One region of the Kribbella sp. NPDC026611 genome, then DNA from elsewhere that is predicted to be linked to it. Evidence: riboswitches for the same ligand, from Rfam matches in the RefSeq annotation. Region 1 holds a riboswitch; each other region holds the start of a gene.

Region 1 (9,469 bases):
GACCACCACGGTCGCCAACGGCCGCTCCACGGCGGACGCGGCGGTCAGCACCCGGCCGTTGTCGAGCAGTACGCCGGACGCCTCGCCGGTGCCTCCACACGTCGTGGACAGCACCCGCACCACGGCCGGCCCGACCGTCGTCAGCACCTGCTTCGTGTCGATGCCGAGCGTCTGCGACCGGAAGAGCCAGCCCGCGGTCGCGCCGCCCGCCACGACCACCAGCAGCACGAGGAACCCGGCCAGGAACCGGCCGAAGATCCACGGCCCGCGCGGCGGCGGCTCCTGCGGCGCACGGACCGGGGCGGTCTGCAGCTGGGTCAGCGTCCCGGCTCCCGCCGGAATCCGCCGAGGCGGCCGCGGCAGCCCGTTCTCTCCCACCGCTCACTCCCCAACAGTTCACCAGTCCAGACCACAACGATCACCCATTGTGTCAAACAAAAGGGCCCGAGCCAGTGGCTCGGGCCCCTCGTGTCCTCAACGTCAGCGGGCGGACGAGCCCTCGACATAGTCGTCGTCGTGGGACTTGACCCACGCCATCAGGCCGCGCAGTTCCTTGCCCACGGCCTCGATCGGGTGCGACTCGCTCTGCTTGCGGAACTCGGCGAACTCCGGCGCGCCGGCGTCCTGGTCCGCGATGAACCGGGCCGCGAAGGTGCCGTCCTTGATGTCCGCGAGCACCTCCTGCATCCGGGCCTTCACCGACGCGTCGATGATCCGCGGCCCGGAGACGTAGTCGCCGTACTCCGCGGTGTCGGAGACCGACCAGCGCTGCTTCGCGATGCCGCCTTCGTAGATCAGGTCGACGATCAGCTTGAGCTCGTGCAGGCACTCGAAGTACGCGACCTCGGGCTGGTAGCCGGCCTCGGTGAGTACCTCGAAGCCGTTCTGGATCAGCGCCGACACGCCACCGCAGAGGACGGCCTGCTCACCGAACAGGTCGGTCTCGGTCTCCTCGGTGAAGGTGGTCTTGATCCCGCCGGCCCGCAGGCCGCCGATGCCCTTGGCGTACGAGAGCGCCAGGTCCCACGCCTTGCCGGTCGCGTCCTGCTCGACCGCCACCAGCACGGGTACGCCGCGGCCCTCGGAGAACTCGCGCCGGACCAGGTGTCCCGGGCCCTTCGGGGCGACCATGAAGACGTCCACACCGGCCGGCGGCTTGATGTAGCCGAACCGGATGTTGAAGCCGTGGCCGAAGACGAGCGCGTCGCCGTCGACCAGGTTCGGCTCGATCGCCTCCTTGTAGAGCTTGCGCTGCGCCGGGTCCGGAGCCAGCACGACGATGACGTCGGCCTCCTCGCAGGCCTCGGCCGGCGAAACCACCCGCAGGCCCTGGGCCTCGGCCTTGGCGCGGCTCTTCGAACCCTCCGGCAGACCCACCCGGACGTCGACGCCGGAGTCGCGCAGCGAGAGCGCGTGGGCGTGGCCCTGGGAGCCGTAACCAAGGACGGCCACGTGCCGGCCCTGGATCACCGACAGGTCGGCGTTGTCGTCGTAGAACATTTCAGCAGCCACTTCTGGCGATCTCCTCTGTCTGGAAGTGCTTTGGAGGGGTACGGCGCTTGTTGTCGGCTCAGCCCTGACGGGCCGGGGCCACGGCGGAACGGCCCGGCGGCGGCGCCGGTACCGGGTGGTGACGGTCTGCGGGTCGCGCCTGGACGGTGGGTGGGCCGGACGCGACGTGTGGGGGCGGCACCGGAACCGGCCGGAGGGTGCGGTCGGAGATGGAGCGGCTGCCCCGCCCGATCGCCACCATGCCGGACTGCACCAGCTCGCGGACGCCGAAGGGTTCCAGCACCCGGAGCATGGCCTCGAGTTTCTCGGGATTACCGGTCGCCTCGATCGTGATCGCGTCCGGTGCCACGTCCACCACCTTGGCACGGAACAGCTGGACGGTCTCCAGCACCTGTCCCCTGGTCAGGGTGTCGGCCTTCACCTTGACCAGCAGCAGTTCGCGCTGCACGGTCTGGGCCGGCTCGAGCTCGACGATCTTGATCACGTTCACCAGCTTGTTCAGCTGCTTGGTGATCTGCTCCAAAGGCTGCTCGTCCACGCTGACCGCGATGGTCATCCGGGAAACCTCCGGGTGCTCGGTCGGGCCGACCGCGAGCGAGTCGATGTTGAACCCGCGCCGCGAGATCAGCGCCGCCACCCGGGCCAGCACGCCGTGCTTGTTCTCCACCAAGATGCTGAGTGTGTGCTTCGACATCATCGTCCTCGCTTCGCTGCGGGCGACGATGTCGCTCGGACGCTGTGTTGGATTGTTCCTTCGCTTCGCTCAGTCACTAGAGCTCCTCGCTGTCCCAGGCCGGGGCCATGTCGCGGGCGATCTGGATCTCGTCGTTGCTGACCCCGGCGGCGACCATCGGCCAGACCATCGCGTCGCGGTGCACGACGAAGTCGACCACCACCGGCGCGTCGGTGACCGCCATCGCCTTCTCGATCGTCGCGTCCACCGAGTCCTTGTCCGAGCAGCGCAGCCCGACGCCGCCCATCGCCTCGGCCAGCTTGGCGAAGTCCGGGATCCGGGCCGAGTGCAGGTCGGTGTTGGAGTACCGCTTGTCGTAGAACAGCGTCTGCCACTGCCGGACCATGCCCAGCGACTGGTTGTTGATCACGGCAACCTTGATCGGGATGCCCTCGAGCGCGCAGGTGACCAGCTCCTGGTTGGTCATCTGGAAGCAGCCGTCGCCGTCGATCGCCCACACGGTCTTGTCCGGGCGCGCGACCTTGGCGCCCATCGCGGCCGGTACGGCGTACCCCATGGTGCCGAGGCCGCCGGAGTTCAGCCAGTGCCGCGGCTTCTCGAACGGGAGGAAGTGCGCGGACCACATCTGGTGCTGTCCGACGCCCGCGGTGTAGATCGTGTCCGGGCCGGCGATCTGGCCGATCCGCTGGATCACGTACTGCGGGGAGAGCGTGCCGTCCTCGGGCTCGTCGAAGCCGACCGGGTACTTCGCCCGCACCGACTCGAGCTGTTTGCGCCAGGCGTCGTACGACGGGGTGCGGCCGGAGCTCGCGACCTCGGTGCGGAGCGCGGCGATCAGGTCGGTGATGACCTCCTTGCAGTCGCCCACGATCGGCACGTCCGCGGCCCGGTTCTTCCCGATCTCGGCCGGGTCGATGTCGGCGTGGATGATCTTCGCCTCGGGCGCGAACGAGTCCAGCTTGCCGGTCACCCGGTCGTCGAAGCGCGCGCCCAGCGTGATCAGCAGGTCGGAGCGCTGCAGGGCGCCGACCGCGGACACCGAGCCGTGCATCCCGGGCATCCCGAAGTGCAGCTCGTGGGTGTCGGGCAGCGCGCCGCGGGCCATCAGCGTGGTGACGACCGGGATGCCGAGCAGCTCGGCGAGCTCCTTCAGCTCCTCCTCGGCCTTGGCCCGGATCACGCCGCCACCGACGTACAGGACCGGCTTCTCGGCCGCGACGATCAGGCGGGCCGCCTCCCGCACCTGCTTCGGGTGCGGGCGGGTCACCGGCCGGTAGCCGGGCAGCGAGAGCTCGGTCGGCCACTGGAAGTCGACCGTCGCCTGCATCGCGTCCTTGGTCACGTCCACCAGGACCGGACCGGGGCGGCCGGTGGAGGCGATGTGGAACGCCTCGGCGATCGTGGTGGCGATGTCGTTCGGGTCGTTGACCAGGAAGTTGTGCTTGGTGATCGGCATCGTGATGCCGCGGATGTCGGCCTCCTGGAAGGCGTCGGTCCCGATCGCGGCACTGGCCACCTGACCGGTGATCGCGACGATCGGGACCGAGTCCATGTAGGCGTCGGCGATCGGGGTGACCAGGTTGGTCGCCCCCGGACCCGAGGTCGCCATGCACACCCCGGTCTTGCCGGTCGCGGCGGCGTACCCCTGGGCGGCGTGGCCGGCGCCCTGCTCGTGACGTACCAGGATGTGGCGGATCTGGGTCGAGTCGAGCATCGGGTCGTACGCCGGGAGGATCGCGCCGCCCGGGATGCCGAAGACCGTGTCCACTCCGGCATGTTCCAGTGCGCGGATCAGAGCCTGTGCCCCGGTCAGCTGCTCACTCATGAGAGTGCCTTCCTGTCCTGTCACGCTGTTTGGCTGTGCTCAGTGCTTTGTCGCGACCGATCCATCCTCGCTCGTGGCTGTTTCCCGTGCGCTCCCGGGTCGCGGATAGTCGCACTGGCAACAAAAAACCCCTTCGGCCGGGTTGGCTGAAGGGGCGCGCTCGACTCGGTGGTCGCGTCAGTCGGCGCGCCGCACAAGTACGAGGAGAATCGATCGCATGTAGGCATTATTCGCCGACAGACCGCGACCGGGTCAAGCCGGACGCCTCCGCGTCTCATTTCCTGAGACGCTCGTCTTTAGATGCGGCCAATGCCTCCGGACTTCGGCTTGGGCAGTACGGCGGTCTCGTTCGCCGCCAGGAACACCGCTGCCTCGTACGGGATGCCCTGGCGGTCGCGATCCGTCTGCAGCTCGGCCGGCACCGGCCGGGTGGGCAGTACGGCGGGCGCCTCGCCACGCAGCCCGGCGCGCAGGTCGCCGATCAGGTCCTGCGGATCCCTGACGACGGCTGACGCACGCTGCGGGATCGGCTCGGTCGCTGCGAGGTGTCTGGTGTGTGCGGTCAGGTCCCGCCAGCTCATCCGGTGCGCGGTCAGCTCTCGTAGCAGCAGGTGCAGCTGGTCGAGGTTGAACGCGCGTTGCGGGAACAGCTCGTCGCTCTGCGGCAGGGTGTACCGGTGCCTGCCGTGGATGTCGATCTGCGACTCCAGGAACGGCATAGACACGTCACGCCGTACGTCGAGGTCGGAGCCGTCGCTGAACGCCGGTACGGCGAGGGACTCACGGTTGCGCTCGGTCAACAGATTCAGGCCGCGGTGGAGACCGCCCTGCAGGCTCAGGTCGGACTTGTCCGCGTCGCTGACGGCCGCGGCGACCGGCCGTTCGGCGGTGGCACCGGTGATGATGCCGGTCTCTTTGTCGATGGCGACGACCTGTGTGGCCATGATCAGCTCGTCCACGGTGCCGTAGCCGTCCTGGGTGAACAGCTCCATCGGCTGGTAGCCGTGCTGCTGCTCGTACTCGCGCATCGCCTGGTGGGCCGCGACGACGCTGAGCCGCTCGCGCTCCGGGGTCAGGGTGTAGGTGAGCGGCCTTGCTGGTTGCAGGGTGGCCTGTCGTTCGTCCAGCTGGCTCAGCAGCGCCCTCTGCGGGTTGAGGTCGTACGCGCCGCCCGCCTCCTGCACGTGGTCGTGGTGGATGCCGGCGATCAGGGCGTAGGCCACTGAGTCGGGCGGCGCCGCGCCGGTCTCGACCAGCCGGGCCGCGCCGCGCGCCGCGTGCCAGGCGACGCGGAGGTTGTGCGTCGCGTTGTGGCTCGCCCAGCCGTCGCGGAAGCGGTTGTCGGTGCCGTAGCGGCGTACCAGGTACTCGAACTGGGCGCGGACGATGGCGACCGCTGCCGATTCGAGTTCATGGACGCGAGGCATGACTCACCGTACTGAGCCGTGCGGGTCAGACGCAGACGGCGCCTTCCGAGGCGGAGCGGACCAGACGGGTGTACTTGCCGAGAACGCCTTTCGTGATGGCGGGTGTCTTCGGGGTCCAGCCCTGCTTGCGGCGCTCGAGCTCGTCGGCGGTCACGTGCAGGTCGAGGGTGCGGTGCTGCACGTCGAGGGTGATCCGGTCGCCGTCGTGGACGAACGCGATCGGCCCGCCGTCGACGGCCTCGGGCGCGACGTGGCCGACGCAGAGTCCCGTCGTACCGCCGGAGAAGCGGCCGTCGGTGAGCAGCAGGACGTCCTTGCCGAGGCCCGCGCCCTTGATCGCGCCGGTAACCGCGAGCATCTCGCGCATCCCGGGGCCGCCCTTCGGCCCTTCGTACCGGATCACGACCACGTCGCCGGGGTTCAGGTCCGGTACGGCGTCCATCGCGGCCCGCTCGCCGTCGAAGACGCGTGCCGTGCCCTCGAACACGTCGGAGTCGAAGCCGGCGCTCTTGACGACCGCACCGTCGGGCGCGAGCGAACCGTGCAGGATGGTGATGCCGCCGGTGTGGTGGATCGGCTTGTCCAGCGCCCGGATGATCGTGCCGTCGACGTCCGGCGGGGCGATGTCGGCCAGGTTCTCCGCCATCGTCTTGCCGGTGACGGTCAGACAGTCGCCGTTCAGCAGCCCGGCGTCGAGCAGCGCCCGCATCACCACGGGGATGCCGCCGACGCGGTCCACATCATTCATGACATAGCGTCCGAAGGGCTTCAGGTCCCCCAGGTGCGGCACTCGCTCGCCCACCCGGTTGAAGTCGTCCAGCGTCAGCGGCACGTCCGCTTCCCTGGCGATGGCGAGCAAATGCAGAACCGCATTGGTAGAACCTCCCAGGGCCATCACCACGGCGATCGCATTCTCGAAAGCCTCCGTCGTCAGGATCTGCCGTGCCGTGATGCCGTTCTTCAGCAGATTGACCACCGCCTCGCCGGACTTCCGCGCATAGCCGTCCCGCCGCCGGTCGACCGCCGGCGGAGCAGCCGAACCGGGCAGCGACATCCCGAGCGCTTCGGCGGACGCCGCCATCGTGTTCGCGGTGTACATGCCGCCGCACGCGCCCTCGCCCGGACAGATCGCCCGCTCGACCGCGTCGACCTCGTCCTGCGTGATCAGCCCGCGCAGGCAAGCGCCGACCGCCTCGAACGCGTCGATGATCGTGACGTCCTTGTCGCCGAGCTTGCCCGGCATGATCGAGCCGGCGTACAGGAACACACTCGCCAGGTCGAGCCGCGCGGCAGCCATCAGCATGCCGGGCAGCGACTTGTCGCAACCGGCCAGCAGCACCGAGCCGTCGAGGCGCTCGGCCTCCATCACCGTCTCGACCGAGTCCGCGATGATCTCGCGGCTGACCAGCGAGTAGTGCATGCCGACGTGACCCATCGAGATCCCGTCGGACACGCTGATCGTCCCGAACTCGAGCGGGTACCCGCCGGCCGCGTGCACGCCGTCCTTGACCGCCTTCGCGAGCCGGTCGAGGGAGAGGTTGCACGGGGTGATCTCGTTCCAGCTGGACGCGACGCCGACCTGCGGCTTGGCCCAGTCGTCGTCGCCCATGCCGACCGCGCGCAGCATTCCTCTGCTGGCGGTGGCCTCCAGGCCGTCGGTCACTGTCCGGCTGCGTGGCTTCACATCGACCATGCAGCCCACACTAAACCGGTTGGTGCGCACGGCGCCGTACCTCCAAGCTTGCGAGCGTGGACCCTTACGGCGACGAACAGCTGGTCGAGCTCTACGACCTCGACAACCCCGACGGCGATGATCACGCGTACTACCGCGCCCTCGCGGACTCGCTCGACGCCCGCAAGATCCTCGACCTCGGCTGCGGTACCGGACTGCTCACCCGCTCGTTCGCGCGCCCGGGTCGCGAGGTGATCGGCATCGACCCGAGCCGCACGATGCTCGACTACGCCCGCCGTACGCCGAGCCCTGTCACCTGGACCTGCGGCGATCACCACGCCATCGAACCCACCGGCGACGTGGATCTGGTGGTGTGCACCGGCAACACGCTCATGCACATCGCCGACCTGGGAACGGCGCTGACCGCGATCGCCGCCGCCCTCCGCCCCGGCGGCGTCTTTGCGTTCGAGTCCCGCAACCCGTCCGCCCGAGCCTGGGAGTCGTGGACCCGCGAGGCAACGTACGGCGAACGCGACACTCCGATCGGCCACCTCACCGAATGGCTAGACCTGATCGAGGTCGCTCCTGATGGCCGGGTCGTCTTCGACGCCCACAACGTCTTCCCCAACGGCTCCGACCGCATCTACCGCAACACCCTGTACTTCCGCTCGGCGGACGCGCTGACAACAGCCCTCGGCCAGGCCGGCTTCACCGCCACCGTCGACGCCGACTGGCACGGCACCCCCCTTCACCGAAGCCGCCCACCTGATCGTCGTCCGCGGCCGCCACTAAGCTAGGGCGTACTGCGACTGGCGAAGGTGGGTTACCACCGGGGAGCAACAGTTGGGGCGTCGTCCGCCTGGGCGCTTCCTTCCCTGGAGGTGTCGCGTGGAGTTGCGCTACGGGAGTAATCCACATCAGTCCGCGTCGGCCGAGCTTGGTCCGATCAGCGTGCGGGCGGGCAGTCCGTCGTACATCAACCTGCTGGATGCCGTGACCGGGTGGCAGTTGGTGCGGGAGGCTGGTGAGGCGTTCGGCGTACCGGCCGCCGCGTCCTACAAGCACGTGTCGCCGGCAGGTGCCGCGCTGGGCGACAGTGTCACGGACGCCTATCGGCGGGCGCGGGACGCGGATCCGAAGTCGTCGTACGGCGACTTCGTGGCAGTGTCGCAGCCGGTGGACGCGGAGCTGGCCGATGTACTGCGGCGAGTGGTGTCGGACGGGATCATCGCGCCGGGGTACGAGCCTGGCGTGGTCGAGGTGCTGGCAGCGAAGAAGCGCGGGACCTACCTCGTGCTGGAGGCCGATCCGGACTTCGAGCCGCCGGCGGACGAAGTGCGCGAGATGTACGGCGTCCGGCTGACCCAGCAGCGCGACGAACTGCCGTTGCCCCGCACGCTTCCGGACGACGTCCTCCTCGGCATGATCGTCGCCCGCTACACGCAGTCCAACACCGTGGTGATGCTCAAGGACCGGATGACCATCGGCATCGGCGCCGGCCAGCAGTCCCGGGTCGACTGCACACGCCTCGCCGGCGAGAAAGCTGCCGTCTGGGCCCAACGTGCGGGCGTTCCCCTGACCGACGTCTCGATGGTCTCGGACGGCGCACTCCCCTTCGCGGACAACGTCGAAGAAGCCGCCCGGTACGGCGTCACCCACATCGCCGAACCCGGCGGCTCCATCCGCTCCCCCGAGATCGCCACCGCCTGCGCCGACCACGGCATCACCTGGACCCCCACCGCCGTCCGCCTCTTCAGACACTGAAACTGCAGGCCTGTCAGCCGCCGGCGACACTCGGGAGGATCATCAGTTCGTCGCCCTCGGACACGGGAGTGTCGAGGCCCGAGAGGTCGCGGATGTTGTTGTCGCCGAGGTAGACGTTGACGTGGCGGCGTACTGCGCCCTGTTCGTCGGTGAGGCGGCGGCGGAGGGGTGGGTCCAGGGCGGCGAAGACCTCGGCGACTGTCGTGCCGGCGGCCTCGACGCGGTCGGCTCCGCCCGCGAAGGGGCGGAGGACCGTGGGGAGGCGTACCGCGACCAATCAGATCACCGCTGCGCGGACGGTCAGCACGTCAGGCAGGTGCCTGGCGACCTCGACCCAGCTGTCGCCGGCGTCGGCGGACGCGTAGACGCAGCCGTCGCGCGTGCCGACGTACACGCCGGCCGGGTCCGCGGCGTCGACGGTCATCGCGTCCCGCAGTACCGGGACGTAGGACTCGTCAGGGAGCCCGTTCGTCAGCGGTTCCCACGTCGACCCGGCGTCGCGCGAGCGGTAGACGCGGCACTTCGCCTCGGTCGGGATCCGGTTCGCGTCGGCGACCAGCGGGAAGACGTAGACC
Region 2 (9,469 bases), on a different contig from region 1:
GCCCCTGAACGTGCCATACCGCTTACCGTACTGACATGGCGGACCCATTCGCGGTAACGAACCAGCCTCCCCCACTCCGGGGCGTGAACTTCTTCACCCGCGACGTGGCCCTCGGTGACGCTGTGCGGCCGTACGCCGACCTCGCCGGCCACCCCGGCCTGCAGCTGATCGGCGAGCTCGCCGGCTCCGAGGAGGCCCGCGCGCACGCGCTGCCGGCCAACCAGAACCCGCCGGTACTGCGGACGCACGACCGCTACGGGAACCGGATCGACGAGGTCGAGTTCCACCCGTCGTGGCACTGGCTGATGGCGCAGGCCGTCGGCTTCGGGCTGCAGGCCGCGCCGTGGACCAGCGAGGCGCCCGCGCCGCACCTGACCCGGGCGGCCGGGTTCTACCTGTGGTCCCAGGTCGAGCCGGGGCACGGCTGCCCGATCTCGATGACGTACGCCGCGGTGCCGGCGCTGCGGGCGGACGAGGCGCTGGCGAAGGAGTGGATCCCGCAGCTCGCGTCGACGGAGTACGACGTACGGCGGTTGCCGGCCGCGGCCAAGTCGGGGGTGCTCGCCGGCATGGGGATGACGGAGAAGCAGGGCGGGTCCGACGTCCGGGCGAATCAGACGACGGCGACGCCGGTCGGGGACGTGTACCAGCTGAACGGGCACAAGTGGTTCTGCTCGGCGCCGCAGGTGGACGTGTTCCTGGTCCTCGCGCAGGCGCCGGACGGGCTGAGCTGCTTCGTCGTACCGCGGGTGCTTGCCGACGGCAACCGGAACCCGTTCGCGCTGCAGCGACTGAAGGACAAGCTGGGCAACCGGTCCAACGCGTCGTCCGAGGTCGAGTTCCACGGCACCATCGGCTACCGCCTCGGCGACGAGGGCGCCGGCGTCCGCACAATCATCGAAATGGTCGCCGCCACCCGGCTCGACTGCGTGCTCGGCTCGGCGGCGCTCCAAAGAAGAGCCCTCGTCGAGGCAATCTGGCACACGAAGCACCGGAGCGCGTTCGGGGGGCTGCTGGCAGACAAGCCGGCGATGCAGAACGTGCTGGCGGACCTTTCACTGGAGTCGGAGGCCGCGACGGCCCTGGGGATGCGGCTGGCAGCAGCCGTCGACAGCGGTGACACAGCCTTTCGGCGGATTGCGCTTCCGTTGGCTAAGTTCTGGGTGTGTAAGCGGACGCCGTTCATGGTGGCTGAGGCGCTGGAGTGTCTCGGGGGGAACGGGTACGTCGAGGAGTCCGGGCTGCCGCTGCTCTACCGGGAGTCGCCGTTGAACTCGATCTGGGAAGGATCCGGGAACGTGAACGCGCTCGACGTACTGCGGGCCCTGCGCAGGCCCGAGTCGCTCGAGGCGTGGTTGCTCGAGGTTGGCGCCGTACAGGGGGCGGACGCGCGGTTGGACGCCGCGGTCGAGGACGTGCTGCAAGCGCTTGCTGACATCGAGAACGCCGAAGCCGGTGCGCGACGGCTGGCCGCGCAGATGGCCCTGTGCCTGCAAGGTTCGCTGCTGATCAGGCACTCCACGCCCGCGGTCGCGGACGCGTTCGTGGCGTCCCGCCTGGCGAAGGACTGGGGTGGCGTGTTCGGGACCTTGCCAAGGACGACGCCCTTCCAGGAAATCGTCGAGCGCGCGATAGGGTGAGCCTGTCGCGACTGGCGCGCTGAGGTGGATAACCACCGGGGAGCGAAACCCGTCGGCACCGTGCGCCTGGGTGCCTTCGACCCACTGCAACCGCAGGAGAGACAACGATGCCTCAATCCACCGACAACGCCGCATCCTTCGACGCCACCGCCGCGTCGGCCGCGTACAACAACGCGCTGCAGGTGATCGCCGCGGTCGAACCGACCATCGCCGGCGCGATCAAGGCCGAGCTGGCCGACCAGCGGTCCTCGCTCAAGCTGATCGCGAGCGAGAACTACGCCTCCCCCGCCACGCTGCTGACGATGGGCAACTGGCTCTCGGACAAGTACGCCGAAGGCACCATCGGGCACCGCTTCTACGCCGGCTGCCAGAACGTCGACACCGTCGAGCAGACCGCGGCCGACCACGCCCGGGCCCTGTTCGACGCACCGCACGCGTACGTCCAGCCGCACTCCGGCATCGACGCGAACCTGGTCGCCTTCTGGGCGATCCTGGCCCAGCGGATCGAGTCCCCGGCGCTGGCCGAGGCGGGCGCCAAGCACGTCAACGACCTGACCGACGACGACTGGACCAAGCTCCGCAAGGCGCTCGGCGACCAGAAGATGCTCGGCATGTCGCTGGACGCCGGCGGTCACCTGACCCACGGTTTCCGGCCGAACATCTCCGGCAAGATGTTCAACCAGCACTCCTACGGCACCGACCCCGGGACCGGGCTGCTCGACTACGACGAGGTGGCCCGCAAGGCGCGCGAGTTCAAGCCGCTGATCCTGATCGCCGGCTACTCGGCGTACCCGCGGAAGGTGAACTTCGCGAAGATGCGCGAGATCGCCGACGAGGTCGGCGCGACGCTGATGGTCGACATGGCGCACTTCGCCGGCCTGGTCGCGGGCAAGGTCTTCACCGGCGACTTCGACCCGGTCCCGCACGCGCACGTCACCACGACCACCACGCACAAGTCGCTCCGCGGCCCGCGCGGCGGCATGGTGCTCTGCCAGCCCGAGTACGCCGACTCCGTCGACCGCGGCTGCCCGATGGTCCTGGGCGGCCCGCTCAGCCAGACGATGGCGGCCAAGGCCGTCGCGCTGGCCGAGGCGCGGCAGCCGTCGTTCCAGGAGTACGCGCAGAACGTCGCGGACAACGCGGTCACGCTGGCCGAGGGTCTGATGAAGCGCGGCGTGAAGCTCGTGACGGACGGCACCGAGAACCACCTGGTCCTGCTGGACGTCTCGTCGTACGGCATCACCGGCCGGCAGGCCGAGTCGGCGCTGCTGGACGCGGGCATCGTCACCAACCGAAACGCCGTACCGCGCGACCCGAACGGCGCGTGGTACACCTCCGGGGTCCGGATCGGTACGCCGGCCCTCACCACGCGCGGGTTCGGCGCCGACGAGTTCGACCGGACCGCCGAGCTGATCGTGGACGTGCTGTCCGCGACCACGCCGACCACCACGTCCGCGGGCGCACCGTCGAAGGCGAAGTACGTGCTGGCCGACGGCGTCGCCGACAAGACCAAGGCGGCCTCGGCCGAGATGCTCGACAAGCACCCGCTCTACCCGGGCCTCGAGCTCAACTAATAGTCACAGACTGCCCGTCGTCGGCTTGCCGAGGGCGGGCAGTCTTCTTTGGCATCAGTACGGCGGCAAGGACCGCGCCGGCCAGCGCAATGGCTGCGGAGACCCACATCGTGGTGTTGAGGCTGTGCAGGAACGCGTTCCGTACGTCGTTCAGCAGGTCCACCGAGCCCGTCTTCGCGGCGACCGCGAGCCCGCCGCCGAGGCTCTTCTCGACCGCATCGGCCGCCTGCGGCGGAAGGGCGGTGGTGTCGACGCCGTGCCGGTAGACCGAGTTCAGGACAGTCCCGAGGACGGCGACCCCGACCGTGCCGCCGACCTGGCGGAACGCCTGGAGCAGACCCGACCCGGTGCCCGCCCGCTCCGGATCGAGGACGCCGAGCGCGGCGTTCATTGCCTGCGGGATCGAACATCCGAGGCCGAACCCGACCACGACGAACCACGTCGCGGTGTACCCGTACCCGGTCCCGAGCTCGGTGAAGGCGCCGAGCCCGAAGCCGGCCGCCATCACCACGAACCCGATCAGGACGACCAGCCGGGTCCCGAGCTTCGACTCGGCCAGCTCGGCCAGCTTCGCTCCGAGCGTCATACCGCCGATGAACGGCAGCAGCTTCAAACCCGTGTGCAGCGCGTCCGATCCGTTGATGCCCTGGAAGTACTGCGGCATCGTGAACAGCAACCCGAAGATCGCGAACACCGAGACCGTCAGCAGCACCGCTCCCCCACTGAACACGCGCTCCGAGAACAGCCGGAGCTCGATCAGGGGATGGGACGTGTGGCGTTGCCAGAGCAGGAAGGCCGCGATCAGGATCACGGCGAGCGCGAGGAACGCGATCGTCAGCCCGTCGGTCCAGGACGTTTCGCCGGCCTTCGTGACGCCGTACACCAGGGCCGCGAGACCCGCGCTGGAGAGCAGGATCCCGAGCCAGTCGATGGCCGGGCGGTCGGTACTGCGGCTCTCCGGAACCAGCAGCGTCACCGCGACCGCGGCGAGCAACGCGATCGGGACGTTGATCACGAAGATCCACTGCCAGCCGGCGTGGTCGAGCAGCAGCCCGCCGACGATCGGGCCGAGCGGCATCCCGATGCTGTTGGCAACGACGAAGAACCCGATCGCCTGCTTCCGGTCGTCGGCGGTCCGGAACAGCACCGTGATCAGCGAGAGCGCGACCGGGACGATCATCGCGGCGCCGATGCCGAGAAACGCGCGGGCCGCGATCAGGGCGCCGGCCGACTCCGCGAACGCGCAGGCGAGCGACGCAACGCCGAACAACGAGAGCGCGATCCCGATGATCTTGCGCCGCCCGTAGCGGTCGCCCAGCAGGCCGGCCGGGAGCAGCAGCGCGGCGAGGACCAGGTTGTAGCTGTTCGCCATCCACTGCAGCTGGCTGGTCGAGGCGTCGAGCTCCTTGGCGAGCGTCGGCAGCGCGACGTTGAGCACAGTCGTGTCCAGGCCGAGCACGAGGACGGCGAGACAGAGGGCGATGAGCACACCGAAGCGGCGGGCGCCGGTGAGCGTCGGCCCTGCGGTACCGGTGGTCGAGGTCATGTCGAGCAAATTATCAGAGATTTGTGATAGTTGCGATAGATCGAATTATTGTAAGCTTCAACCATGGCCGCCGAACCCAGCCGGGAAGAGATCAGCCAGTTCGTCGAACGGTTCGCCGGGGTGCTGGCGAACAGCGGCGTGCCGACGATGTCCGCCCGGGTGATGGGCGCAATGCTGGTCAGCCCGACCGGCGTGATGACGGCCGCCGAGCTCGCCGACCTGCTCAAGATCAGCCAGCCTGCCGTGTCCGGCGCGGTGCGTCAGCTGCTGCAGGTCGCGTTCATCACCCGCGAGCGGCTGCCGGGATCGCGCAAGGACCACTACCGGATCCGGGACGACGTGTTCGCCGCCATCCTCGAGCGCCGCAACCTCGCGTTGAGCGAGTGGGAGGCAACCAGCCGGTCCGGCGTGGCGCTGTTCGGCGAGGACTCCCCGGTCGGCCGGCGGCTGACCGAGGCGGCCGACTTCTTCGCCTTCATCCACGGCGACATGTCCCAGATGATCAAGAACTGGCGCGCTGAGCACCCGCGGTGACTCTCATGGGTACGGCGTGGCTCGACAGCGCCGAGCGGATCGCCTGGGAGACGCGGGTGATGCGTCGGCGCGTTCCGCTCTACCGCGCGGGGATCGCCGTACTGCGTGGGCTCAATGCCGTGACCGGCGGGCGGGATCGGCCGTCGCTGGCGGTCACGCGGTGGCATCGGGTCGGGCCCCAGGGCAGCACGTTCGTGATGGACAAACTCGAGACCATGACCGGCCGGACGGATCATCCGGTGACGTCGCGGGCCGAGCTGCGGGCGCGGACGTCGTTCGCGTCGCGGTTGGCGCGGGCTGTGTCGGCGGACGAGTGGCCGCAGATCATCGCGGAGTACGAGCGGCGCCGGCAGGGTGCGGCGCCGCAGTACCGGTATGTCGGGCATCGGCCGTTGAATGCGGAGTCGCATGCGCTGATGGATGAGGCGTGGGTGCGGGGTGAGCTCCCGACGGATCCGTACCGCGCGTGGAACGTGCTGAAGCATGAGGACGAAGGCGCGTTCTACAGCTCGTTCTTCACGCATGGCGGGGCCAGGGGTTACCCGGGTGGCGAGACCAATCCTGACTTCCGGTTGGGTCGGGTCATGTTCGACGTCGGCTGGCGTGAGAAGGCTTCGCTGGAAGGCGAACGGGAGGTGCTGCGGCGGAGTCGGGTGCTGCGGGCAACTGAACTCGTCAAGTTTCTCCGCGTCGAGGTGGCGGAGCTGGTTCGTTCGCCGACGGTGTCCTCCGGCCCGGCGGTTGCGGCTCGCGCGGATGTGTACACGCGGGAGGTCGTTGCCGCGGTTGCCGATTTCGTGAAGCCGGAGGAACTGCGGTCGGCGACCGCGCGCGGGGAGCGGGCGCCTTCGCGGAGGCGGGCTTCCGCGATCGACGTCGCGAACACCATCGCGAAGGCGCTGCCGCCCGCGGTCAGCGGACAGGCCGCGCCGGCCAACCGGCAGGCGGTTACGGGAGCTCGTTCAGGGGGCGAGGGGCAGCGACGTAGTCCGCGACGTTCGGCTGAACCACCTGGACGAGCCACTGCCTCCTAGCTGTGGCTGCGAGCCGGTCCGCTCTGACTTGCTCCAGCCTTCGGCGTGGCCGCAGGCCCCCGCGATGGTGCCGCGCGCCCGGGTCCGGTTCGATCTCGCTCACCGGTCGCGGACTGCGAGGTCGCCGCCTCGGTATTCGCCCCAGGCGGAGTTTGAACTCGTCCAGGAGGCCCGGCCGTCTTCACGGTCAGACCACCCTCGCCCTGCACGGCGCGCTCGCTCGCGGTGACGCTGACCGAACCGCTCACCGAACCCGCGGTCACCCTGCCGGGCCCGCTCGCGTGTACGTCGACGTTGCCGCTGCCCGAGGTGGCGTACGCGGTGCCGTTGGAATTGGTGATGGAGACGTCGCCGCGCTTCGCGATCGCCGTGGCGTCCGTCGTCGCGCCGAGCTCGATCCGGCCGGAGTGTGTTCGCGCATCGACCTTTTGCGCCTGGCCGACATTGATCTCGCCGACTGCGGTGCGGGCGGTGACGTCGGCGCCAGTACCGACCTCGACGTCGCCGCTCGCGGAGGATGCGGTGACGGTGACCGCGCTGCCGATCCTGACGTCCCCGCTCGCAGACGACGCCGTGACGGCGATCGCGTCGCGGACCCGGACATCTCCACTTGCGGACGTCGCCTTGACGGTCTCGGCTTCACCGACACTGACGTCGCCGCTTGCCGACTTGGCCGTGACGGTCTCGGCTGCGCCGACACTGACGTTTCCGCTGGCGGAGGTTGCGTGGACCTCGTCGGCGCGGTCGACGCGTACGTTCCCGGAGGCGGACCGGGCGTTGACGATGTTGACCTCGCCGTGGGTCTCGATGTTCGCGGCGTCGGTCGTGCACTGGAGCGAGCTGCCCACCGGGACGACGGCGTGGATCTCGATCGGTGACAGCGGCTCGGCCGGGTTCGCGGACCGGTCGGCGAACGGATCGTCGTACCCGTTGCCGAAGCTCACACTCGAGAAATCGCCGTCGATGTACACGTTGCCGTGCACGTCGCCGACCTGGACGACGTTGCCCGACCCGATCGAGACGCTGTTGAAGGAGCCGTTGTGGAAGGTGTGGACCGTGCCGGTCCCGTCCCGGAAGACGGCACCGCCGGCGGGACCCTGGACGTCCACCGAGAGGCTCCGGTTCGCCCCGACGGTCGCCGCCGAGTCCCGTACGGCGTCTGCTGCCGCTCCCGTCTCGTCCGCGGTGGAGATGGTGATCCTGGCCTGCGTGCACTTGGGATCGGCCACCACCACGACCTTGCCGGCGGCCCGAACCAGATTCGCGTTCAGCGTCACCGGCCCAGGACCAGGAGCCTCCAACGTCCGCACAGTCCCCTGCCCCGCCGCCGGTCCTGGCGCAGCAACCGAACCCACCCCGGGCTGCGTCGCGGCCGGACCAGAGGTCGTAGTCGAGGCACGAGGCTGCACCGGCGCGGCGCCAGGACCCGTCCGGGACGGCTGTACCGGGCTCGTGCGAGGCGGCTGTGCGGACGCCGTACGAGGCGGTTGCGTTGACGCCGTGCGGGGCGGTTGCGCTGACGCGGTGCGCGGCGGTTGCGCTGACGCCGTACGAGGCGGTTGCGTTGACGCGGTGCGAGGCTGCTGCGTGGTACGCGATTGTGGTGGGGTGGCGGGTTGGCGGGGTGTGGTGGTGGGGGCGGGGATCGTGGAGGTGCGAGATGCTTGCTGGGCCTGTCTGCTGAGGACTGAGCTGAGTTGGCTCAGGTGGCTGTGGTAGCGGTCGGCGGCGATCTGGATACGGGGGTCGGAGTACGCCGGGCGGCTCCGGTTGACGCCACGCACGAACCGGGCGGAGCCGGCCTCCCAGCCTCGGTGGGTGGCATCGAGCCGGCCGGGTACCTCGGCGACAGGGTACCGCTGGATCGTGGCGCGCATCCCCGGCGCCTGCTGATCCAGCGTCCTGCGGAACTGTTCGACCTCCGCGGCTAATCGCTCCGCTATCACCATCATCTGCTGGACCAACTGGACGAGAGACCGCCGCACCTCCTCGAGGATCTGATCAGCTTCCGCCACCTGGTGTCCTCACTCGTCGAACCTCCCGCGAGCATCACACGCTATGACCACTACCGGGTCACGGACGTGACCAGGCCAAAAGTCAGTGGACGGGCGGGACCGGCAGGTCAACCAGGAGGCGACGAGCGACGGCCAGCGCGACGTCGTCCGAGCCGTGCGGGGCGACCACCTGGAGGCCCACCGGCAGACCGTCCGCGCGACCGGCCGGCACGCTGACCGCCGGGTGACCGGTCACGTTGAACACCCAGCACGGATCGCCGGTGACGATGGTTTCATCGTGCTGATCGTAGCCGTGGGCAACGGTCAAAGTAGTAGGCGTCACGAGCGCGTCGACTTGCGTGAAGAGGTCTGCGAGGGCGATGTTGTTGTGGTCGCGGACCTCACGCGCCCGATTCGCGGCCGCCGGGTCGATGCCGCGCCCGTTGTCGAGTCCCGAGAGCGGAAGCCAGGCGTCCTCTGTCGGTTGCAGCTCCAGTGGTACGTCGATGACCTCGAGGCCGGTGGCGGCGAGACGGTCGCGGATGACTCGGTCGACGGCCGGGTCAACAGGTGGTACGCCGAGGGTTGAATGGTAGGCGACGCGCCACGGTCGGTCCGGGGTGGTGGGGACTGGCCAGAGTGGAAGCGCTGCGGGGTCGAGGCGGTGCGAGCCGGTGGCGATGCTGGTGGCGATGATGACGTCGTCGAGATTCGCGCCGATCACGCCTGCGGTGACCAGGCCGCCGAGGCCACGGCTCGGGCGCGGGATGCGTCCGTACGTGCCTTTGAAGCCGACGACTCCACAGAAGGATGCTGGGATCCGGAGCGATCCACCGCTGTCCCCACCGGTCGCCAGCGGTACGACGCCCGCGGCAACTGCAGCTGCCCCGCCGGCGGTGGACCCGCCTGGTGAGCGGGTCAGATCCCACGGATTGCGGGTGTAGTCGGTTCCGTTCCACCCGAAGGTCTGCGACCGAGCCCCCGGACGAGCCCGCGTAGACCATCCGATCGGAACAGCTCCAGCAGCAACCAACCGCTCGACCAGCGGCGACTCCACCGGCGTCCGAACCTTGATCAAAAACGGAACCCCCGCCAGCAAACCCCCGTCAACCCGCCGAGCCGCCGCCCGGGCGCCGCGAACATCCAG
Region 3 (9,469 bases), on a different contig from region 1:
GGATCGTCACCGACGAGGAGATCCGGATGGCGGTCGCGCACCCGCCGGTCGACACCCGGGCCTACTTCCGCGGCCGCTGCATGCAGCAGTACGCGCCGCAGGTCGCGGCCGCCTCCTGGGACTCGGTGATCTTCGACCTGCCGGGCAAGGAGTCGCTGCAGCGGATCCCGACGCTGGACCCGTTGCGGGGCACCAAGGCGCATGTCGGGGCACTTTTGGACCAGTGCGACACCGCGAGTGACCTGGTTCGCACCATCACTGGGGGTGCCGCCGGGTAGGGTCGCTATTGAGGGCCGGTCAGGTGGCCCTCCCAGCGGTTCTAGGAGGTGTGTGGCCATGGCGAAGGACGGCGGTCAGCAGCACAAGCAGCCGAAGCGTTCGTCGAGCGAGGAAGAGATCGAGCAGGTCGAGACGTCCGAGGATGTCGCCGAGCGCAAGGAACGGCTCGACGAGGACGTGGACTCGATCCTGGACGAGATCGACGAGGTGCTCGAGGAGAACGCCGAGGAGTTCGTCCGCGGGTTCGTGCAAAAGGGTGGGGAGTGAACCGCTCGATGACTTTCGATGCCTCCGGCCGGTTGCCGGAAGCCTTCCTGACCCCAGGTGGCTCGTCGTTCATGGACTTCCTGGCCGGGCACGCGCCCGACCTGTTGCCCGGACGGCGCAGCCTGGGGCAGGCCGACTTTTCCGCCGACGTCCCGCACGGTACGACGATCGTCGCGGCCACCTTCCCGGGTGGCGTCGTGATGGCCGGCGACCGGCGGGCCACGATGGGCAACATCATCGCCCAGCGTGACATCGAGAAGGTGTTCCCCGCCGACGAGTACTCCGCGGTCGCGTTCGCGGGCTCGGCCGGCTTCGGGATCGAGATGGTCCGGCTGTTCCAGGTCGAGCTCGAGCACTACGAGAAGCTCGAGGGCGCGACGCTGAGCCTGGACGGCAAGTCCAACCGGCTCAGCGCGCTGATCCGGGGCAACCTGGCGATGGCGATGCAGGGACTCGCCGTGGTGCCGCTGTTCGCGGGCTACGACGAGGACATCAAGGGCGGGCGGATCTTCTCCTACGACGCCACCGGCGGCCGCTACGAGGAGCACCACTTCCACAGCGTCGGCTCGGGCTCGCTGTTCGCCCGCGGCGCGCTGAAGAAGCTGTACCGCGAGGACGCGTCCGAGACCGACTGCGTCACGATGACGATCCAGTCCCTGATCGACGCGGCCGACGACGACTCGGCGACCGGTGGTCCGGACATGTTGCGGCGGATCTTCCCGGTGGTCGGCGTGGTCACCGCGGACGGTTACCGGCGGCTGCCCGAGGACGAGGTGGCGGCGCTCGTCGACGCGGCCTGGGCGCAGCGGCACGAGCGTCCCGACGGTCCGGCCGCGGCCTCCCTGACGTGACCCTTGACCCGATCGACTGACAGAGGACGACACCTTCGATGAGCGTTCCCTTTTACGTCTCGCCCGAGCAGCTGATGCGGGACCGGGCGGACTTCGCCCGGAAAGGCATCGCCAAGGGCCGCAGCGCGATCGCGCTGCAGTATGCCGACGGCATCCTGTTCGTCGCGGAGAACCGCTCGCCCGCGTTGCACAAGGTGGCCGAGATCTACGACCGGATGGCGTTTGCCGCCGTCGGCCGCTACAACGAGTTCGAGAACCTGCGGATCGCCGGCGTCCGGCTGGCGGACATGCGCGGGTACTCGTACGACCGGCGCGACGTCACCGGCCGCGCGCTGGCCAACGCGTACGCGCAGACCCTCGGCGCGATCTTCTCCTCGGGAGGTGAGAAGCCGCTCGAGGTGGAGATCCTGGTCGCCGAGGTCGGCGGCTCGACGGCCGAGGACCAGATCTACCGGCTCACCTACGACGGCTCGATCGCGGACGTCCGCGGGTACGCCGTGATGGGCGGCCCGGCCGATCAGGTCGCGGACTACATCGGCGAGCACTTCCAGGACGGCATCTCCCTGGCCGGGGCCCTCCGGCTCGCGGTGGACGCCCTCGGGCACGACGGCACGGACGTCCGGCAGCTGACGCCCGACCAGCTCGAGGTCGCGGTGCTCGACCGGACCCGGAGCCAGGTGCGCAAGTTCAAGCGGATCTCCGAGGAGACCCTCGCCCGCATCCTCTCCGAGTCCCGCCCCGACACCAGCCCGACCGTGGAGCACGACACCGCTGATTCGGCAAGCGCGACGTCCGAGGACGCGACTTCGTCCGACGACGCTGCCGTCGCGCCACCGGCGGACGACGCGCCCATCGCCCCACCGGAGAACCCCGAGGACGACCGCCCGCTGTGACGGAACAACCAGAGGACTCAGCCGTCACGGAATACGTGGCGGCTGAGTCATCTCGTCCCGCGGATCCTGAGCCTTGGGAGTTGCTGGGGGAGGAGCCGGGGTTTCGGCGGTTTCTGACCGTCAGGCTGCGCCGCTACCGGATGCCGGACGGGCGTGAGGTCGAGTGGGACGTCATGGGGCCGGAGTCCGAGGACGGGATCTCGGCCGGGATCACCGTCCTGCCGCTGACGCCGGACGGGCGGATCGTGACCATCCGGATGTTCCGCGCCGGCCCGGACCGGGTGGTGACCAACCTGCCCGGCGGCCTCGTCGAGCCCGGTGAGGACGTGGCGATCGCCGGCGCCCGCGAGCTCGAGGAAGAGACCGGCTACACCTGCGAGACCCTCGACGTGGTCGGCTGGCAGTGGTCAGGTGCCTCGTCGACCTTCCGCAAGTACGTCGCGATCGCCCGCGGCTGCCGGCCCGAGGGTAAGCAACAGCTCGACGAGGCCGAGGACTGCGTACCGGTCGAGCTCACCGTCGACGCCCTCCGGACCGAGTTGCGTACGCCGGGCGCCATGACCGGCATCGACGCCGCCTACCTCGCCCTCGACCACGCCGGCCTGTTGTAGCCCGGTATCCTCGACCAAGGACCGCGACTGGCGTTGAGGTGGACTACCACCGGGAAACGGTCTGCCGAACCGGCTTCGCCGCGCGCCTGGGCACTTGGCTCACTTGAGGAGTGCGCGATGACTGCTGAACTGATGGTCGGGACCGAGCTGGCGGCCGCGATGGTGACGCGGGCCGCCGAGCGGGCTGCGGAGTTGGTCGAGAAGACCGGCGTCCAGCCGTGTCTCGCGACGGTGCTGGTCGGGGACGACCCGGCGTCCGCGACGTACGTGCGGATGAAGCAGAACCGCTCGAAGAAGGCGGGTATCGCGTCCCGCAGCGTCGTACTGCCGGCCGAGACGACCACCGAGGAGCTCGTCGCCGAGATTCACAAGCTCTCGAGCGACCCGGCCGTGCACGGAATCCTGCTCCAGCACCCGGTGCCGGCTCAGATCGACGAGCGGGCGGCGTTCGAGGCGATCGACCCGGCCAAGGACGTCGACGGCGTGACGATGCGATCCTTCGCTGCGATGGCCTTCGGCGACCCCGGCTTCCGGTCGGCAACCCCCGGCGGGATCATGCGCCTGCTGGAGGCGTACGACGTACCACTCCAAGGTGCGCACGCCGTGGTCATCGGCCGCAGCCCGATCCTCGGCAAGCCGGCCGGGATGTTGCTGCTGGCATCGAACGCGACCGTCACCTACACGCATTCACGGACGGTCGACCTGCCCGCGATCGTCCGGACCGCCGACGTCGTGATCGCCGCGGTCGGCAAGGCCAACTTCGTCCGCGGCGACTGGCTGAAGCCGGGCACGGTCGTGATCGATGCCGGGTACAACGAAGGCAACGTCGGCGACGTGCACTTCGAGGAAGCGGCCCAGGTGGCGCGGCTGATCACGCCGGTCCCGGGCGGCGTCGGGCCGATGACGATCGCCCTGCTGCTGGAGCAGACCGTCGATGCCGCCGTGGCACAATCCGAGACGGATGTCCACGCTGTGGCGACTCTGGCCTAAGGTTTGGGAAGACGATCCAGCCGCGATCCAGCGAGGATCCAGCGACGGGCAGGGAGGCGAAGACGTGGCGGTACGGGCGATCCGGGGTGCCACCCAGCTCGACGTGGACGAGCGGGAACACCTGCTCGACCGGACGGCGGAGCTGGTGCGGGCGGTCCTGGAGGCGAACGAGCTGGAGAACGAGGACCTGATCAGCATCCTGTTCACCGTCACCTCGGACCTGCGGTCGGAGTTCCCCGCCGTCGCCGGCCGGCAGATCGGACTGACCGACGTACCGCTGATGTGCATGCAGGAGATCCCGGTCCCGCACGCACTGCCGCGGGTGGTGCGGCTGATGGTGCACACTGAGTCGTCGCGGTCGCGGGACAAGATCCAGCACGTCTACCTGCACGGCGCGACCGCGCTGCGGCCGGATCTCACGGGTGCCCAGTGAGTGTCGATGCCTGAGCTGCGCGGCCCGGTTCGGATCGTCGGCACCGGCCTGATCGGTACGTCGATCGGCCTGGCCCTCGCCCGGCTCGGCGTGGTCGTCGAGCTGGTCGACGCCAACCCGGACAGTGCGCTGATGGCCGAGCGGATCGGCGCCGGCTCGCGGCTGGTCCAGATCGAGCCGCAGCTGGTCGTGGTCGCCGTACCGCCGGACCATGTCGGCGCGGTGATCGCGGAGCAGCTCGAGCAGACCGACGCGATCGTGACGGACGCGGCGAGCGTGAAGTCCAAGCCGCTCGCCGACGCCCGCGGGCTGACCGGTGATCTGACAGTGGATTTGACGCGGTATGTCGGAAGTCACCCGATGGCCGGCTCGGAGCGGAACGGCCCGCTCGCCGGACGCGCGGACCTGTTCGACGGCGCGACCTGGGCGATCACGCCGCACGAGACCAGCTCGCCCGACGCCGTCGAGCTGGTACGACGACTCGCCGAGGCCTGCGGCGCGCGGACGGTCGAGATGTCCGTGGAGGACCACGACCTGGGCGTCGCCCGGGTGTCGCACCTCCCGCACTTGATGTCGGCGCTCGCGGCCGGCACCCTCGCGGACGCGCCGTCGTCGCACCTCGAGCTGTCCGGCCAGGGGGTCCGGGACGTGACCCGGATCGCGGCCGGCGACCCGGCGCTGTGGACGCAGATCGTCGCCGCGAACTCGACGGCGCTGACCGGTCTGCTCGAGCAGATCCGCGGCGAGCTCGACCGGCTGCTGGTTGCCTTGGGCAAGGAAGAGGCGGGCGACGAACTGACCGCGATCCTCGGCCAGGGCGTGTCCGGCGCGGTCCGCGTCCCGGGCAAGCACGGCGCCCCGCACATCGACCTGGTCCCGGTCCTGGTCACGATCCCCGACCGCCCCGGTCAGCTCGCCCGCCTGTTCGCGGACGCCGCCGAGTCCGGCGCCAACGTCGAGGACCTCCGGATCGACCACAGCCCCGGCCGCCCGGTCGGTGAGGTCGAGCTGGCCGTCAAACCGGGCTCGGTGGACCAGTTGGTCGAGGTGCTCACCGACCGCGGCTGGGTCGTCCACCGCTGAGGTCCAGCTGCGAAATTGTCACCGGGCGCAGGTAATCTTCGGGCATGATCATCGCTGTGGACGGCCCGAGCGGGTCCGGTAAGTCGAGCACGGCGCGCGGCGTCGCGAGCCGGCTGGGACTGCGGTTCCTCGACACGGGCGCGACGTACCGCGCGGTGACCTGGTCGGCGATCGAGCACGGGCTGGACCTGGACGACAAGGCAGCGGTGGCGCAGCGCGCCCGGGAGCTGCGGCTCGAGCTCAGCACCGACCCGGTGAACCAGTTCGTGATCGCCGACGGGACCGACGTGACGACGGCGATCCGGGAGCCGCGGATCAGCGAGGTGGTGTCCAAGATCGCCACCAACCTGGACGTCCGCAAGGAGCTGATCCGGCGGCAGCGGGCGGTCATCGACGACGCCCAGTCGAGCGGCGGGATCGTGGTCGAGGGGCGCGACATCGCCACCGTGGTCGCGACCGACGCCGAGCTGAAGGTGCTGCTGACTGCGGACCAGGAGGCCCGGATGGCCCGCCGCGGTGCCGAGCTGGCGGCCGGTTCGGTGACGGCGGAGGAGCTCCGTGACCAGATCGTCCGGCGGGACGCCGACGACTCGACCGTGTCGGAGTTCCAGGTGGCCTCCGACGGTGCGGTCACCATCGACTCGACGTACCTGTCGCTCGAGGAGGTTGTGGATGTGATCAGCAGGCTGGCGAAGGAGACCGCGACGGTGCCGCATGACCGCTGAGCTGACCGGGCGCAAGGATCAGCACCAGGAGCCGCCCCGCACCGATGACCTGTCGCCGCTGCCGTACCGCTTGGCGCTGCCGATGCGGAAGGTGGCCCGGCCGTACTTCTTCCGCAAGTACGACCTGACCGTGCACCACGAGGAGCGGTTCCCGCCGACCGGGCCGCTGCTGATGACGCCGAACCACCTGAGCCTGCTCGACGCGCCACTGCTCGGCGCGGTCGCGCCGCGGATGCTGCACCAGCTCGGCAAGATCGAGGTGTTCGGCGGTCCGCAGGGAGCGTTCCTGCGCCGGATCGGGCAGATCCCGGTCGACCGGGGGACGTACGACGTGCTCGCGGTCCGCAAGTGCATCCGGGCGCTGCGTGACGGCCGGGTGCTGAACATCTACCCCGAGGGTCATCGCGGCGCGGGTGATTTCCGGCGGATCCGGGTCGGGGTGGCGTACCTGGCGATGGTCACCGGCGCTCCGATCCTGCCGGTGGCGCTGATGGGGACCCGGCCGCCGGGCGGTGGTCTGAGCAGCTATCCGGCCCCCGGGAGCCGGATCGACGTCGTGTATGGCGAGCCCTTCTCCGTGGACCGCGTACCCTTTCCCAGGAGACATTCCGACGTACAGGCGGTCGCCGACCACATCGGCGACGTGCTGCGCGCCCACGTGAAGGCGGCCGTCGAAGCCACCGGCCACCCACTTCCGGGCCGGCCAGACCAGAAGGACCCTGATGACTGAACTGCCCACCGATGTACCGACGCACGAGCGTGAGGACACCGGCCCGCTGCCTGTGCTCGCGATCGTCGGCCGTCCGAACGTGGGCAAGTCCACGCTGGTCAACCGCATCATCGGCCGCCGCGAGGCGGTCGTCGAGGACACCCCGGGTGTGACCCGGGACCGGGTGTCGTACGACGCCAACTGGGCCGGCCGCGAGTTCACCGTGGTCGACACCGGCGGCTGGGACCCGGACGCGGTCGGCATGGCCGCCCTGGTCGCCGCGCAGGCAGAGGTCGCGATCAACGCGGCCGACGCCGTGCTTTTCGTCGTCGACGCGAAGGTCGGCATCACCGACGCCGACGAGGCGGTCGTCCGGGTGCTGCGGAAGTCCGGCAAGCCGGTCGTGCTCGCGGCGAACAAGGTCGACGACCAGCGGATCGAGTCCGAGGCGATGAACCTCTGGGGGCTCGGCATCGGCGAACCGTTCCCGATCTCGGCCATGCACGGGCGGGGGACCGGCGACATGCTGGATGCGGTCCTGGCCGCGCTGCCCGAGGCGCCGGCGGAGCGCGACGGCGAGGTCGGCGGGCCGCGCCGGGTCGCGATCGTCGGCAAGCCGAACGTGGGCAAGTCCTCCCTGCTGAACAAGGTCGCCAAGGAGGACCGGGTCGTCGTCAGCGACGTCGCCGGGACCACGGTCGACCCGGTCGACGAGCTGATCACGCTCGGCGGTCAGGAGTGGCGGTTCATCGACACCGCCGGCATCCGGCGCAAGGTGAAGAACTCCCAGGGCCACGAGTACTACGCCTCGCTGCGGACCAACGCCGCGATCGAGCGGGCCGAGGTCGTCGTGGTGGTGATCGACGCCTCCGAGCCGATGACCGAGCAGGACCTGCGGATCATGAACGCGGTCGAGGAGGCCGGCAAGGCGCTCGTGATCGCGTACAACAAGTGGGACCTGGTCGACGACGACCGGCGGTACTACCTGGAGAAGGAGATCGACCGGGAGCTGGTCCAGTTCCGGTGGGCGCCACGGGTGAACATCAGTGCGATGACCGGGCGGCACATGGAGAAGCTGGTGCCGGCCATCGAGGCGGCGCTGGACGGCTGGCAGACGCGCGTCCCGACCGGCCAGCTGAACGCGTTCCTCGGGCGGCTGGTGGCGGCGCACCCGCACCCGGTGCGGTCCGGGAAGCAGGCGAAGATCCTGTTCGGCACGCAGGCGACGACGATGCCGCCGACGTTCGCGATCTTCACCTCCGGGCAGATCGAGCCGTCGTACCAGCGGTTCATCGAGCGCCGCCTGCGCGAGGACTTCGGCTTCGTCGGCAGCCCCGTGCACGTCCAGATCCGCGCCCGGCAGAAGAACAAGAAGCGCTAAGACCATTTCACCCGCTTGGAACAGCTAGCGGCCCGGTAAGGCCTCCGGCAGGCTCCGTGTCCCCAACACGCCCTGCGGAGGCCGCCCATGCACCCCCTCCTCACCGCAACCCTCACCGCCACCCTCCTCGCAGCCCACAGCACAACCCCCGCCGCCGCTGAAGCCACGCGTCCCACCCCCGGCATCACACGCGCTGGGGCTGGAGGCGCGCCCGCGGCCCCGGGGGTCGCGCGTGCTGCCGGTGCAGTCGCGCCTCCTGCCCCCGGCGGCGCAACTGCTGGCGTTGGGCTTGCGTCTGTTTCGGCGGGCCGGGTTGGAGGTGTTGCGGGCTCAGCTCCCGCAGCTGAGGGCTCCGGGGTTGTGCGTACCTACGAGGTCGAGCAGCCCGGCACCCTCCCCTCCGGCTGCTCAACGCCGGCTGGGAAGGCTGCTGCTTCGGTAGCAGTCCAGGGTGATCAGCACGTGCTCCTCGTCGACGACCATTCGTCCACCTCCCACACCGTCGTCACCTGCCCCCTGGACCCCCGCCCAGCAACCACCTTCTCCTTCAAGACCCTCCCCGCCGCCCTACCCAACGGCTTCCTCGTCAGCCTCCTCACCGGCACCACCCTCGCCTACCACCTCAACATCACCCCCGACGGAGCCGTCCACTGGTACGACGGCACCCACTGGACTCAGCTCGCCACCGCAAACACCGTCCACGTAGGCGCCTGGAACACCTTCCGCCTGGAAGCGACCCCACAATCGGCCCAGCTCTTCGTCAACGAAATCAACCTCGGCACCGCCTCCCGCGCATCAGCACCCACCCCGAACATCACGGCGTACCAACTAGCCAGCAACGGCACAGTCCCCACCGGCGACCGCATCTACTTCGACGACGTCACCACCACACCCGGCCGCACCTACGACACCGAGCCTCTCGGCGCCACCCCCTCCGGCTGCACCACCCCAGCAGGCAAGTCAGCGGCAGTTGTCAGCAACGTCCGCGCCCACTCCGGCACAGCGTCCCTCCGCCTCGACGACCGAGCCACAAACACCCAAGAGGTCGTCTCCTGCCCGGTAGTCCCGCAGCGCGGCATCGACCTCCGCCTCTCGACGTACCCGGCCGAAGTCCAGAACGGCTTCCTCATCTCACTCCGCGGCCACTTCGAGGGCCAACCCGACCCAGCCGTGGTCTTCCACCTCGCCTTCGTCACCGACGGCAGCATCCGCTGGTATGACGGCCTCGCCTGGACGACCGTGACCAC

What was found. A riboswitch is a leader RNA that binds a small molecule or an ion and turns the genes downstream of it on or off. The one in region 1 is predicted to bind ZMP and ZTP.
Region 2: another riboswitch for ZMP and ZTP. It lies ahead of AB0E69_RS19590 (glycine hydroxymethyltransferase); the one in region 1 lies ahead of AB0E69_RS28295 (5-aminoimidazole-4-carboxamide ribonucleotide transformylase).
Region 3: another riboswitch for ZMP and ZTP. It lies ahead of AB0E69_RS06490 (bifunctional 5,10-methylenetetrahydrofolate dehydrogenase/5,10-methenyltetrahydrofolate cyclohydrolase); the one in region 1 lies ahead of AB0E69_RS28295 (5-aminoimidazole-4-carboxamide ribonucleotide transformylase).

Annotation. Positions count from the first base shown of each region.
Region 1 is NZ_JBEZYC010000007.1:304,176-313,644, reverse strand. Features, by position in the region: gene AB0E69_RS28330 (serine protease) at 1-378, opposite strand, end outside; gene ilvC (ketol-acid reductoisomerase) at 481-1,500, opposite strand; partial or broken gene ilvN (acetolactate synthase small subunit) at 1,703-2,206, opposite strand; gene AB0E69_RS28315 (acetolactate synthase large subunit) at 2,283-4,055, opposite strand; gene AB0E69_RS28310 (hypothetical protein) at 4,328-5,458, opposite strand; gene ilvD (dihydroxy-acid dehydratase) at 5,484-7,151, opposite strand; gene AB0E69_RS28300 (class I SAM-dependent methyltransferase) at 7,208-7,927, shown strand; ZMP/ZTP riboswitch at 7,926-8,002, shown strand; gene AB0E69_RS28295 (5-aminoimidazole-4-carboxamide ribonucleotide transformylase) at 8,019-8,894, shown strand; gene AB0E69_RS28290 (MoaD/ThiS family protein) at 8,908-9,171, opposite strand; gene AB0E69_RS28285 (exo-alpha-sialidase) at 9,172-9,469, opposite strand, start outside.
Region 2 is NZ_JBEZYC010000004.1:509,687-519,155, reverse strand. Features, by position in the region: gene AB0E69_RS19595 (acyl-CoA dehydrogenase family protein) at 36-1,640, shown strand; ZMP/ZTP riboswitch at 1,638-1,719, shown strand; gene AB0E69_RS19590 (glycine hydroxymethyltransferase) at 1,748-3,214, shown strand; gene AB0E69_RS19585 (DHA2 family efflux MFS transporter permease subunit) at 3,207-4,760, opposite strand; gene AB0E69_RS19580 (MarR family transcriptional regulator) at 4,824-5,294, shown strand; gene AB0E69_RS19575 (hypothetical protein) at 5,300-6,328, shown strand; gene AB0E69_RS19570 (hypothetical protein) at 6,325-7,638, opposite strand; gene AB0E69_RS19565 (amidase) at 8,426-9,469, opposite strand, start outside.
Region 3 is NZ_JBEZYC010000002.1:64,781-74,249, reverse strand. Features, by position in the region: gene dop (depupylase/deamidase Dop) at 1-278, shown strand, start outside; gene AB0E69_RS06510 (ubiquitin-like protein Pup) at 337-546, shown strand; gene prcB (proteasome subunit beta) at 555-1,397, shown strand; gene prcA (proteasome subunit alpha) at 1,436-2,290, shown strand; gene AB0E69_RS06495 (NUDIX hydrolase) at 2,371-2,901, shown strand; ZMP/ZTP riboswitch at 2,915-3,000, shown strand; gene AB0E69_RS06490 (bifunctional 5,10-methylenetetrahydrofolate dehydrogenase/5,10-methenyltetrahydrofolate cyclohydrolase) at 3,019-3,891, shown strand; gene aroH (chorismate mutase) at 3,956-4,324, shown strand; gene AB0E69_RS06480 (prephenate dehydrogenase) at 4,331-5,407, shown strand; gene cmk ((d)CMP kinase) at 5,452-6,132, shown strand; gene AB0E69_RS06470 (lysophospholipid acyltransferase family protein) at 6,122-6,862, shown strand; gene der (ribosome biogenesis GTPase Der) at 6,855-8,222, shown strand; gene AB0E69_RS06460 (sialidase family protein) at 8,583-9,469, shown strand, end outside.